One region of the Psychrobacillus sp. FSL K6-2843 genome, then DNA from elsewhere that is predicted to be linked to it. Evidence: a T-box and tRNA genes for the amino acid it is inferred to sense, from the RefSeq annotation. Region 1 holds a T-box; the other regions hold tRNA genes.
The links. The T-box of region 1 lies ahead of ileS (isoleucine--tRNA ligase). A T-box ahead of a tRNA ligase gene usually reads a tRNA of that ligase, here a tRNA-Ile.
Positions count from the first base shown of each region.

Region 2: it has a tRNA-Ile gene. The T-box ahead of ileS (isoleucine--tRNA ligase) is inferred to sense a tRNA for this amino acid. The anticodon was not compared.
Region 3: it has a tRNA-Ile gene. The T-box ahead of ileS (isoleucine--tRNA ligase) is inferred to sense a tRNA for this amino acid. The anticodon was not compared.

Region 1 is NZ_CP152021.1:1,352,059-1,356,417, reverse strand. Features, by position in the region: gene ileS (isoleucine--tRNA ligase) at 1-2,259, opposite strand, end outside; T-box leader at 2,328-2,546, opposite strand; gene MKY94_RS06615 (DivIVA domain-containing protein) at 2,599-3,108, opposite strand; gene MKY94_RS06610 (RNA-binding protein) at 3,203-3,991, opposite strand; gene MKY94_RS06605 (YggT family protein) at 4,170-4,359, opposite strand, start outside.
Region 2 is NZ_CP152021.1:97,522-101,880, reverse strand. Features, by position in the region: rRNA gene MKY94_RS00540 (23S ribosomal RNA) at 1-1,610, opposite strand, end outside; tRNA gene MKY94_RS00535 (tRNA-Ala) at 1,728-1,803, opposite strand; tRNA gene MKY94_RS00530 (tRNA-Ile) at 1,820-1,896, opposite strand; rRNA gene MKY94_RS00525 (16S ribosomal RNA) at 2,004-3,557, opposite strand; tRNA gene MKY94_RS00520 (tRNA-Ala) at 3,693-3,768, opposite strand; tRNA gene MKY94_RS00515 (tRNA-Pro) at 3,784-3,860, opposite strand; tRNA gene MKY94_RS00510 (tRNA-Arg) at 3,867-3,943, opposite strand; tRNA gene MKY94_RS00505 (tRNA-Leu) at 3,960-4,048, opposite strand; tRNA gene MKY94_RS00500 (tRNA-Gly) at 4,064-4,138, opposite strand; tRNA gene MKY94_RS00495 (tRNA-Leu) at 4,156-4,240, opposite strand; tRNA gene MKY94_RS00490 (tRNA-Lys) at 4,264-4,336, opposite strand; tRNA gene MKY94_RS00485 (tRNA-Thr) at 4,343-4,359, opposite strand, start outside.
Region 3 is NZ_CP152021.1:3,209,979-3,214,337, forward strand. Features, by position in the region: rRNA gene MKY94_RS16335 (23S ribosomal RNA) at 1-2,005, opposite strand, end outside; tRNA gene MKY94_RS16340 (tRNA-Ala) at 2,124-2,199, opposite strand; tRNA gene MKY94_RS16345 (tRNA-Ile) at 2,215-2,291, opposite strand; rRNA gene MKY94_RS16350 (16S ribosomal RNA) at 2,399-3,952, opposite strand.

The DNA of each region.
Region 1 (4,359 bases):
TAATTTTAATAAAGCAAGAAGTGTATCATACATTACAGTTTGCATAGCACGACGATCTTTGTCATCTGTTCCGTAAATATACACAACGTCTTTAGCGATATCAAGATAGAATGAGCTCAATTCACCAGAAACAAAGTTATTAACAGTGTGATAAACAGTAGCAAAATCATAACGGTCATAAGCAGCTCTTACCGTTTTGATAACCTCTTGTAATTTCATATACATATATTGGTCTACTTCACGTAAGTTCTCAAATGCAACACGATCACTTGTTGGATTAAAGTCGCTAATATTCCCGTGTAAGAAACGAAGCGTATTACGGATTTTACGATAGACTTCTGTAACTTGTTTGATGATTGCATCAGATACACGAACATCCGCTGTATAATCTACAGATGCAACCCATAAACGTAGAATATCAGCACCTAATTGATTCATTACTTTAGCAGGGACTACAACATTCCCTAATGATTTACTCATTTTTCGGCCATTACCGTCTAAAATGAAGCCGTGGCTTAATAACCCTTTGTATGGAGCATGACCATACATTGCAGTGCTCGTAATTAGAGAAGAGTTAAACCATCCGCGATATTGGTCAGATCCTTCTAGATATAAATCTGCTGGGAATACTAAATCATCACGTTCCTCTAATACACCATGGTAGGAAGAACCAGAGTCAAACCAAACGTCCATAATATCTGTTTCTTTTGTGAAAATTCCATTTGGACTATGTGGATGTTTGAACCCTTCAGGAAGTAACTCTTTTGCTTCTCTTTCAAACCAAATATTTGAACCATACTCACGGAATAGATTTGATACATGAGAGATAGTCTCTTCTGTTAAAATTGGTTCGCCGTCCTCTGCATAAAATACTGGAATTGGCACACCCCATACACGCTGACGAGAGATACACCAATCTCCGCGATCACGAATCATATTATACAGACGAGTTTCTCCCCATGCTGGTGTAAATTCAGTATTACGGATAGACTGCAATAATTCATCTCTGAAAGCCTCAATTGATGCAAACCATTGAGGAGTTGCACGATAGATAACAGGTTTTTTCGTACGCCAGTCATGTGGATATGAGTGAGTAAAGAATGTAAGCTTCTCTAATGCTCCTACTTTCTCTAATTCCTCAGTAATTGCTTTGTTTGCTGTATCATAGAATAGTCCTTCGAAGCCTGGTGCCTCAGCTGTCAGTACCCCACGCTCGTCAACAGGACAAAGCACATCTAGACCGTAAGCTTTTCCTACGTAGAAGTCGTCTTCCCCGTGGCCAGGTGCTGTATGAACACAGCCAGTACCTGATTCTGTTGTAACATGCTCTCCAAGGATTATTAAAGAGTCACGGTCATATAATGGGTGCTTAGCAACTAGACGATCCAATTCTTGACCAAGAATTGTTTGTTCTATAGAGTATTCTTCCCATCCTAGCTCAGCTGCTACAGATTCTGCTAAGTCTTTTGCAATTACATATTTGTTCCCTTTTGTTAGTACTACTGCGTATTCTACTCGTGGATGTAATGAAATTGCCAAGTTTGCAGGAATGGTCCAAGGAGTAGTAGTCCAAATAATGAACTTTGTCCCTTCTTCTAAAACACCCTTGCCATCTGTTACAGCAAAGCTAACATAAATAGAAGGAGATTTTTTGTCTTGGTATTCAATCTCAGCTTCTGCAAGGGCAGATTCACTTGAAGGTGACCAATAAACAGGCTTCAATCCTTTGTAGATGTAACCTTTCTTAGCCATAGCACCAAATACTTCAATTTGTCGCGATTCGAATTCAGGCTTTAATGTTACATAAGGATTATCCCAATCTCCACGAACGCCTAAACGTTTAAACTGTGATCGTTGGTTGTCAATTTGTTGGTATGCATAATCCTCACATAGCTTTCTAAATTCAGCAAGTGATAATTCCTTACGTTTAACACCTTTGTTAGTTAGAGCTTGTTCAATTGGTAGTCCATGTGTATCCCAACCTGGAACATAAGGAGCATGGAAGCCTGTCATCGATTTGTGACGAACAATCATGTCTTTAAGAACTTTGTTTAAAGCATGCCCAATATGAATATCACCATTCGCATACGGTGGGCCATCATGTAGAACAAAGAATGGACGCCCTTCCGTTCTTTCTAAAACTTTTTTATAAATATCCTGTTCTTCCCATTTTGCTTGGATATCTAACTCTTTCACTGGTAGATTTCCACGCATAGGAAAATCTGTTTTTGGCATTAATAGTGTGTCTTTGTACTCCATTTTTCTTCCTCCTTTGTTTTTCGCAGGTGCTGGTATAATTCATGGAAAATAAAAAAACCCCTCATCCCAAAAGGGACGAGAAGTTATGCTCGCGGTACCACCCTACTTGCGATCACTAAAAGTAACCGCCGCTTAGTATGTCGTAACGGGACATAATCCGAAGACACTTAAAAATTCAGTATCCTTGCTCCAAAGTGATCCACTAAAACGTTTCATTGCTTGAGCTCACACCATCCTCAAGTCGCTTTACAAAAATCATTTTTAGACGTCTTTTTCAATGCATATATATATGATATGAAATTATTATAGGAAATGTACGACCATCAGTCAAGAAATCTCTTATTCCTCTGTAGCAGAAATACGATCTACAGCTGTTGTATCTACATCATACTCCATCAAATGATTCCAGTCATCAGTATTAATAAGATCTAGTTGTGCCTCTACAAGCATTTTAAAGCGATTTCGGAAAACTTTAGACTGTTTCTTCAATTCTTCAATTTCTAAGGCTATTTTTCGAGCTTTGGAAAGAGCTTCGTTGACAATACGATCTGCATTTTTCTCTGCTTCTTTTACTATGAGCTTTGCTTCTTTTTGTGAGTTGCGTCTAACTTCCTCAGCAGCCTCTTGCGCAACTACAATGGACTTATGTAAGGTTTCTTCTATAGACGTGAAATGACCAACCTTTTCACTGGAGGACTTTAATTTGAGCTCTAACTCTTTTTTTTCTTTGATAAGTATTTCTAAGTCCTTCATAATCTGATCAAGAAATTCATTTACTTCATCTTCGTTGTAACCTCTAAATCCCTTACTGAACTCCTTGTTATGTATATCAAGTGGTGTTAGTGGCATCCTATCCATCTCCTTTACATACTAATGTTCTTCCCTCTATTATACATTTCAGACTGGTTGAATACATCTAAATTTCAAATTAAGTTTAAGAAAATTATTTTTTTGGCTCTATTCTACCAATTTGAAGTCTTATTTTGTCTTTTTTGGTTCTTCCCTCTATCATCAATAATTTTATGCGACCAAATCCACGAATAGAAATCATATCTAGCTCTTGTAATTCCATAGACGGTTGGTCTTTTTCAGTCCAATTGACCTTTACTTTACCACTTTGAATAAGAGAAGCAGATTTTTGTCTAGATATATTGAAAATAGAAGAAATAACAGTATCTAGCCTTAAAGAACTCACCGTGTGATTTTCTGATACCCATTCCTCGTGTTGTCTGAAATAATTGGAAGAGTCATCTACTACTTCAATATGAACCTTCACTTTCCCAATCCCAACAAAATTCGCCCTCACATAATCTAAAACCTCTGTAGCAACAACAAACTGAATCGAGCCTTCCTCCACTCGAATGTCTCCAAATTTACTCCGGTCAATTCCTAGGGACATCATCGAGCCAAGCACGTCTTTATGCTTTAAGGTAACAAACTTTTGAGGATATTTTACTTCAACTACAGTCATATTATAATCTTCTTCTGTTGGTTCAAAATATGACGGATATAGAAGTACTCTTTTTCTTTCAGCATCTTCTAATGCTCCTGCTGCACTTGACTCAATAGAATCATATTGTCCGCGCACAGAATTTAAAATAAACTGCTGCCTAGGATCTAGAAAATCAGTTAGCCTTGGAGCATAACGATCTTCAACTTCTCGCATCATATTAGTGGTTTGTTCAATAAATGGTTGCTCTTCTTTTCTAAAATGCTGTAATAGATGTTCCATACTGCTGAGACCTCGCTGAAATTTTTAGTAAGAAAACACGCTAGCACCCTTGCAGGGATACTTTTCCAAAAAATAAGACATGGATCAAAGTCTTTGTTTGCGCTTTAAGCACATGCTTGGCATTGGTTTTATCGATAAGAGCCACTTGCTCCTACAAAAAAACCTCACTAATGTGAGGTTAAATGAATTGACCTAAAGATAAAATTCCTCTCATAGCTATATTTAAAACAAAAATAGCTACAATCGGAGAAATATCAATCATACCGATTGGTGGAATGATTTTGCGAAATGGCTCTAAATAGGGCTCACATATTTTCCCTAAAAACTGCCCTATTGCAGATTCACGTACATTGGGTACCCAAGACATA
Region 2 (4,359 bases), 1.3 Mb from region 1:
AGTGTGAAATCAGGAACTTCGGACTAAGTCCTCGCCATCACAGCTCAATGTTACAGAGTGCGGATTTGCCTACACTCACACCTCACTGCTTGGACGTGCATAACCAACAGCACGCTTACCCTATCCTACTGCGTCCCCCCATCACTCAAACGGTGGGGTGGTGGTACAGGAATATCAACCTGTTGTCCATCGTCTACGCCTATCGGCCTCGACTTAGGTCCCGACTAACCCTGAGCGGACGAGCCTTCCTCAGGAAACCTTAGTCATACGGTGGATGGGATTCTCACCCATCTTTCGCTACTCATACCGGCATTCTCACTTCTAAGCGCTCCACCAGTCCTTCCGGTCTGACTTCAACGCCCTTAGAACGCTCTCCTACCACTGATACCAAAGGTATCAATCCACAGCTTCGGTGATTTGTTTAGCCCCGATACATTTTCGGCGCAGCGTCACTCGACCAGTGAGCTATTACGCACTCTTTAAATGATGGCTGCTTCTAAGCCAACATCCTGGTTGTCTAAGCAACGCCACATCCTTTTCCACTTAACAAATACTTTGGGACCTTAGCTGGTGGTCTGGGCTGTTTCCCTCTTGACTACGGATCTTATCACTCGCAGTCTGACTCCCAAACATAAATCATTGGCATTCGGAGTTTGTCTGAATTCGGTAACCCGGGATGGGCCCCTAGTCCAAACAGTGCTCTACCTCCAAGATTCTAACGTTTGAGGCTAGCCCTAAAGCTATTTCGGAGAGAACCAGCTATCTCCAGGTTCGATTGGAATTTCTCCGCTACCCACACCTCATCCCCGCACTTTTCAACGTGCGTGGGTTCGGACCTCCAGTAAGTGTTACCTTACCTTCATCCTGGACATGGGTAGATCACCTGGTTTCGGGTCTACGACCACATACTCATTCGCCCTATTCAGACTCGCTTTCGCTGCGGCTCCGTCTTCTCAACTTAACCTCGCATGTAATCGTAACTCGCCGGTTCATTCTACAAAAGGCACGCCATCACCCGTTAACGGGCTTTGACTATTTGTAGGCACACGGTTTCAGGGTCTATTTCACTCCCCTTCCGGGGTGCTTTTCACCTTTCCCTCACGGTACTGGTTCACTATCGGTCACTAGGTAGTATTTAGCCTTGGGAGATGGTCCTCCCGGATTCCGACGGAATTTCACGTGTTCCGCCGTACTCAGGATACACTCTGGAGGGAATGAATTTTGGACTACGGGGCTTTTACCCTATCCTGCGGACCTTTCCAGGTCGCTTCATCTAACTCATTCTTTTGTAACTCCGTATAGAGTGTCCTACAACCCCAAGAGGCAAGCCTCTTGGTTTGGGCTCTTCCCGTTTCGCTCGCCGCTACTCAGGGAATCGAATTTTCTTTCTCTTCCTCCAGGTACTTAGATGTTTCAGTTCCCTGGGTGTGTCTCAGATGCGCTATGTATTCACGCAAATGTACTGCCCCATTACGGGCAGTGGGTTTCCCCATTCGGAAATCTCCGGATCGAAGCTCACTTACAGCTCCCCGAAGCATATCGGTGTTAGTGCCGTCCTTCGTCGACTCCTAGTGCCAAGGCATCCACCGTGCGCCCTTATTAACTTAACCTAAAAGTTAAAAGTACTACACTTGCGATCACGTAAGTGATCACAATTTGAATATCTTGCGTTTGTTTCTTTTTTTGATGTCGTTTTATCCAGTTTTCAAAGAACAAAATTATTTCGTTGGTGGAGCCTAGCGGGATCGAACCGCTGACCTCCTGCGTGCAAGGCAGGCGCTCTCCCAGCTGAGCTAAGGCCCCGAAATAAAAAAAGGTATGGTGGGCCTAAATGGACTCGAACCATCGACCTCACGCTTATCAGGCGTGCGCTCTAACCAGCTGAGCTATAGGCCCTCTTTGAATTTCCATATCTATTATATGTTAATATACATGAACATTCAAAACTGAACTGCAAAACGTTAAGATACAGATAAAGATCTGTATTCCGAATATATCCTTAGAAAGGAGGTGATCCAGCCGCACCTTCCGATACGGCTACCTTGTTACGACTTCACCCCAATCATCTGTCCCACCTTCGGCGGCTGGCTCCCAAAAGGGTTACCCCACCGACTTCGGGTGTTACAAACTCTCGTGGTGTGACGGGCGGTGTGTACAAGGCCCGGGAACGTATTCACCGTGGCATGCTGATCCACGATTACTAGCGATTCCGGCTTCATGTAGGCGAGTTGCAGCCTACAATCCGAACTGAGAACGGTTTTATGGGATTAGCTCACCCTCGCGGGGTTGCGACCCTCTGTACCGTCCATTGTAGCACGTGTGTAGCCCAGGTCATAAGGGGCATGATGATTTGACGTCATCCCCACCTTCCTCCGGTTTATCACCGGCAGTCACCTTAGAGTGCCCAACTGAATGCTGGCAACTAAGATCAAGGGTTGCGCTCGTTGCGGGACTTAACCCAACATCTCACGACACGAGCTGACGACAACCATGCACCACCTGTCACCGCTGTCCCCGAAGGGAAAAGCCTATCTCTAGGCCGGTCAGCGGGATGTCAAGACCTGGTAAGGTTCTTCGCGTTGCTTCGAATTAAACCACATGCTCCACCGCTTGTGCGGGCCCCCGTCAATTCCTTTGAGTTTCAGTCTTGCGACCGTACTCCCCAGGCGGAGTGCTTAATGCGTTAGCTGCAGCACTAAGGGGCGGAAACCCCCTAACACTTAGCACTCATCGTTTACGGCGTGGACTACCAGGGTATCTAATCCTGTTTGCTCCCCACGCTTTCGCGCCTCAGCGTCAGTTACAGACCAGAAAGCCGCCTTCGCCACTGGTGTTCCTCCAAATCTCTACGCATTTCACCGCTACACTTGGAATTCCGCTTTCCTCTTCTGCACTCAAGTCCCCCAGTTTCCAATGACCCTCCACGGTTGAGCCGTGGGCTTTCACATCAGACTTAAAGGACCGCCTGCGCGCGCTTTACGCCCAATAATTCCGGACAACGCTTGCCACCTACGTATTACCGCGGCTGCTGGCACGTAGTTAGCCGTGGCTTTCTAATGAGGTACCGTCAAGGTACGAGCAGTTACTCTCGTACTTGTTCTTCCCTCACAACAGAGTTTTACGATCCGAAAACCTTCTTCACTCACGCGGCGTTGCTCCATCAGACTTTCGTCCATTGTGGAAGATTCCCTACTGCTGCCTCCCGTAGGAGTCTGGGCCGTGTCTCAGTCCCAGTGTGGCCGATCACCCTCTCAGGTCGGCTACGCATCGTCGCCTTGGTGAGCCGTTACCTCACCAACTAGCTAATGCGCCGCGGGCCCATCCTGTAGTGACAGCCGAGACCGTCTTTTAACATTTCCTCATGTGAGGTAATGGATTATTCGGTATTAGCCCCGGTTTCCCGGAGTTATCCCAATCTACAGGGCAGGTTGCCCACGTGTTACTCACCCGTCCGCCGCTAAATCAGAAGAAGCAAGCTTCTTCATCATTCGCTCGACTTGCATGTATTAGGCACGCCGCCAGCGTTCGTCCTGAGCCAGGATCAAACTCTCCATAATAGAGAACTTAAAAAGCTCATTTTGTTTTGCTGGCATCATCATTAAATGATGTCAAAAATTGTTTTGCGTCAATACAACCGAAGTTGTTTGATGCTATATGTCTTAACGTTTTGCATGTTCAGTTTTCAATGTTCATGGTGGAGCCTAGCGGGATCGAACCGCTGACCTCCTGCGTGCAAGGCAGGCGCTCTCCCAGCTGAGCTAAGGCCCCAATATTATAAATAACTGGTCGGGAAGACAGGATTCGAACCTGCGACCCCTTGGTCCCAAACCAAGTGCTCTACCAAGCTGAGCTACTTCCCGTATATATGGCGCGCCCGGCAGGAGTCGAACCCACAACCTTCTGATCCGTAGTCAGACGCTCTATCCAATTGAGCTACGGGCGCTAATGTTTCATAAAAGTGGTGCCGAGGACCGGAATCGAACCGGTACGGTAGTCACCTACCGCAGGATTTTAAGTCCTGTGCGTCTGCCAGTTCCGCCACCCCGGCACTTTGATGAATCTTTGGAGCGGAAGACGAGGTTCGAACTCGCGACCCCCACCTTGGCAAGGTGGTGTTCTACCACTGAACTACTTCCGCTCGGTTATTAAGTTAAATGGTGCGGGTGAAGGGAGTCGAACCCCCACGCCTTGCGGCGCTAGATCCTAAGTCTAGTGCGTCTGCCAGTTCCGCCACACCCGCATATTTATTTCACAAAAAGTGAATGAGCCATGTAGGATTCGAACCTACGACCCTCTGATTAAAAGTCAGATGCTCTACCAACTGAGCTAATGGCTCGAAAAATGGTGCCGGAGAAAGGA
Region 3 (4,359 bases), 1.9 Mb from region 1:
ACGCCTTTCGTGCGGGTCGGAACTTACCCGACAAGGAATTTCGCTACCTTAGGACCGTTATAGTTACGGCCGCCGTTTACTGGGGCTTCAATTCGCACCTTCGCTTGCGCTAAGCACTCCTCTTAACCTTCCAGCACCGGGCAGGCGTCAGCCCCTATACTTCACCTTACGGTTTTGCAGAGACCTGTGTTTTTGCTAAACAGTCGCCTGGGCCTATTCACTGCGGCTCTTCTAGGCTATACACCCAAAAGAGCACCCCTTCTCCCGAAGTTACGGGGTCATTTTGCCGAGTTCCTTAACGAGAGTTCTCTCGCTCACCTTAGGATTCTCTCCTCGACTACCTGTGTCGGTTTGCGGTACGGGCACCTCCCACCTCGTTAGAGGCTTTTCTTGGCAGTGTGAAATCAGGAACTTCGGACTAAGTCCTCGCCATCACAGCTCAATGTTACAGAGTGCGGATTTGCCTACACTCACACCTCACTGCTTGGACGTGCATAACCAACAGCACGCTTACCCTATCCTACTGCGTCCCCCCATCACTCAAACGGTGGGGTGGTGGTACAGGAATATCAACCTGTTGTCCATCGTCTACGCCTATCGGCCTCGACTTAGGTCCCGACTAACCCTGAGCGGACGAGCCTTCCTCAGGAAACCTTAGTCATACGGTGGATGGGATTCTCACCCATCTTTCGCTACTCATACCGGCATTCTCACTTCTAAGCGCTCCACCAGTCCTTCCGGTCTGACTTCAACGCCCTTAGAACGCTCTCCTACCACTGATACCAAAGGTATCAATCCACAGCTTCGGTGATTTGTTTAGCCCCGATACATTTTCGGCGCAGCGTCACTCGACCAGTGAGCTATTACGCACTCTTTAAATGATGGCTGCTTCTAAGCCAACATCCTGGTTGTCTAAGCAACGCCACATCCTTTTCCACTTAACAAATACTTTGGGACCTTAGCTGGTGGTCTGGGCTGTTTCCCTCTTGACTACGGATCTTATCACTCGCAGTCTGACTCCCAAACATAAATCATTGGCATTCGGAGTTTGTCTGAATTCGGTAACCCGGGATGGGCCCCTAGTCCAAACAGTGCTCTACCTCCAAGATTCTAACGTTTGAGGCTAGCCCTAAAGCTATTTCGGAGAGAACCAGCTATCTCCAGGTTCGATTGGAATTTCTCCGCTACCCACACCTCATCCCCGCACTTTTCAACGTGCGTGGGTTCGGACCTCCAGTAAGTGTTACCTTACCTTCATCCTGGACATGGGTAGATCACCTGGTTTCGGGTCTACGACCACATACTCATTCGCCCTATTCAGACTCGCTTTCGCTGCGGCTCCGTCTTCTCAACTTAACCTCGCATGTAATCGTAACTCGCCGGTTCATTCTACAAAAGGCACGCCATCACCCGTTAACGGGCTTTGACTATTTGTAGGCACACGGTTTCAGGGTCTATTTCACTCCCCTTCCGGGGTGCTTTTCACCTTTCCCTCACGGTACTGGTTCACTATCGGTCACTAGGTAGTATTTAGCCTTGGGAGATGGTCCTCCCGGATTCCGACGGAATTTCACGTGTTCCGCCGTACTCAGGATACACTCTGGAGGGAATGAATTTTGGACTACGGGGCTTTTACCCTATCCTGCGGACCTTTCCAGGTCGCTTCATCTAACTCATTCTTTTGTAACTCCGTATAGAGTGTCCTACAACCCCAAGAGGCAAGCCTCTTGGTTTGGGCTCTTCCCGTTTCGCTCGCCGCTACTCAGGGAATCGAATTTTCTTTCTCTTCCTCCAGGTACTTAGATGTTTCAGTTCCCTGGGTGTGTCTCAGATGCGCTATGTATTCACGCAAATGTACTGCCCCATTACGGGCAGTGGGTTTCCCCATTCGGAAATCTCCGGATCGAAGCTCACTTACAGCTCCCCGAAGCATATCGGTGTTAGTGCCGTCCTTCGTCGACTCCTAGTGCCAAGGCATCCACCGTGCGCCCTTATTAACTTAACCTAAAAGTTAAAAGTACTACACTTGCAATCACGTAAGTGATCACAATTTGAATATCTTGCGTTTGTTTCTTTTTTTGATGTCGTTTTATCCAGTTTTCAAAGAACAATTATATTTTTAATGGTGGAGCCTAGCGGGATCGAACCGCTGACCTCCTGCGTGCAAGGCAGGCGCTCTCCCAGCTGAGCTAAGGCCCCGAAATTAAAAAGGTATGGTGGGCCTAAATGGACTCGAACCATCGACCTCACGCTTATCAGGCGTGCGCTCTAACCAGCTGAGCTATAGGCCCTCTTTGAATTTCCATATCTATTAAATGTTAATATACATGAACATTCAAAACTGAACTGCAAAACGTTAAGATACAGATAAAGATCTGTATTCCGAATATATCCTTAGAAAGGAGGTGATCCAGCCGCACCTTCCGATACGGCTACCTTGTTACGACTTCACCCCAATCATCTGTCCCACCTTCGGCGGCTGGCTCCCAAAAGGGTTACCCCACCGACTTCGGGTGTTACAAACTCTCGTGGTGTGACGGGCGGTGTGTACAAGGCCCGGGAACGTATTCACCGTGGCATGCTGATCCACGATTACTAGCGATTCCGGCTTCATGTAGGCGAGTTGCAGCCTACAATCCGAACTGAGAACGGTTTTATGGGATTAGCTCACCCTCGCGGGGTTGCGACCCTCTGTACCGTCCATTGTAGCACGTGTGTAGCCCAGGTCATAAGGGGCATGATGATTTGACGTCATCCCCACCTTCCTCCGGTTTATCACCGGCAGTCACCTTAGAGTGCCCAACTGAATGCTGGCAACTAAGATCAAGGGTTGCGCTCGTTGCGGGACTTAACCCAACATCTCACGACACGAGCTGACGACAACCATGCACCACCTGTCACCGCTGTCCCCGAAGGGAAAAGCCTATCTCTAGGCCGGTCAGCGGGATGTCAAGACCTGGTAAGGTTCTTCGCGTTGCTTCGAATTAAACCACATGCTCCACCGCTTGTGCGGGCCCCCGTCAATTCCTTTGAGTTTCAGTCTTGCGACCGTACTCCCCAGGCGGAGTGCTTAATGCGTTAGCTGCAGCACTAAGGGGCGGAAACCCCCTAACACTTAGCACTCATCGTTTACGGCGTGGACTACCAGGGTATCTAATCCTGTTTGCTCCCCACGCTTTCGCGCCTCAGCGTCAGTTACAGACCAGAAAGCCGCCTTCGCCACTGGTGTTCCTCCAAATCTCTACGCATTTCACCGCTACACTTGGAATTCCGCTTTCCTCTTCTGCACTCAAGTCCCCCAGTTTCCAATGACCCTCCACGGTTGAGCCGTGGGCTTTCACATCAGACTTAAAGGACCGCCTGCGCGCGCTTTACGCCCAATAATTCCGGACAACGCTTGCCACCTACGTATTACCGCGGCTGCTGGCACGTAGTTAGCCGTGGCTTTCTAATGAGGTACCGTCAAGGTACGAGCAGTTACTCTCGTACTTGTTCTTCCCTCACAACAGAGTTTTACGATCCGAAAACCTTCTTCACTCACGCGGCGTTGCTCCATCAGACTTTCGTCCATTGTGGAAGATTCCCTACTGCTGCCTCCCGTAGGAGTCTGGGCCGTGTCTCAGTCCCAGTGTGGCCGATCACCCTCTCAGGTCGGCTACGCATCGTCGCCTTGGTGAGCCGTTACCTCACCAACTAGCTAATGCGCCGCGGGCCCATCCTGTAGTGACAGCCGAGACCGTCTTTTAACATCTCCTCATGTGAGGAAATGGATTATTCGGTATTAGCCCCGGTTTCCCGGAGTTATCCCAATCTACAGGGCAGGTTGCCCACGTGTTACTCACCCGTCCGCCGCTAAATCAGAAGAAGCAAGCTTCTTCATCATTCGCTCGACTTGCATGTATTAGGCACGCCGCCAGCGTTCGTCCTGAGCCAGGATCAAACTCTCCATAATAGCTGGCTGGCGATACACAGCGCATTGCGTTGTCAGCTTCGCTTACTCGGTCAGTCACGTACGTTAGTACGCTCCTTCCCTCGCTCACTTGCTTCCTAGCACTGCACTACGTCTCGTCAGCCAGAAAAAATAGAACTAGTTTAAAAGCTCATTTTGTTTTGCTGGCATCATCATTAAATGATGTCAAAAATGTTTTGCGTCAATACAACCAAAGTTGTTTGATGCTGTATGTCTTAACGTTTTGCATGTTCAGTTTTCAATGTTCATTTTTGCGATGTCGTTTTTTGCGACTTCTCTAATTTATCACCATTCAACTGGCTAGTCAAGAAGTTTTTTAAAAAACTTTTTTTATTAATTTTCTGCTGTTTTTTAATTCGTTTTTGACGACGCTTATTATAATACCGCAT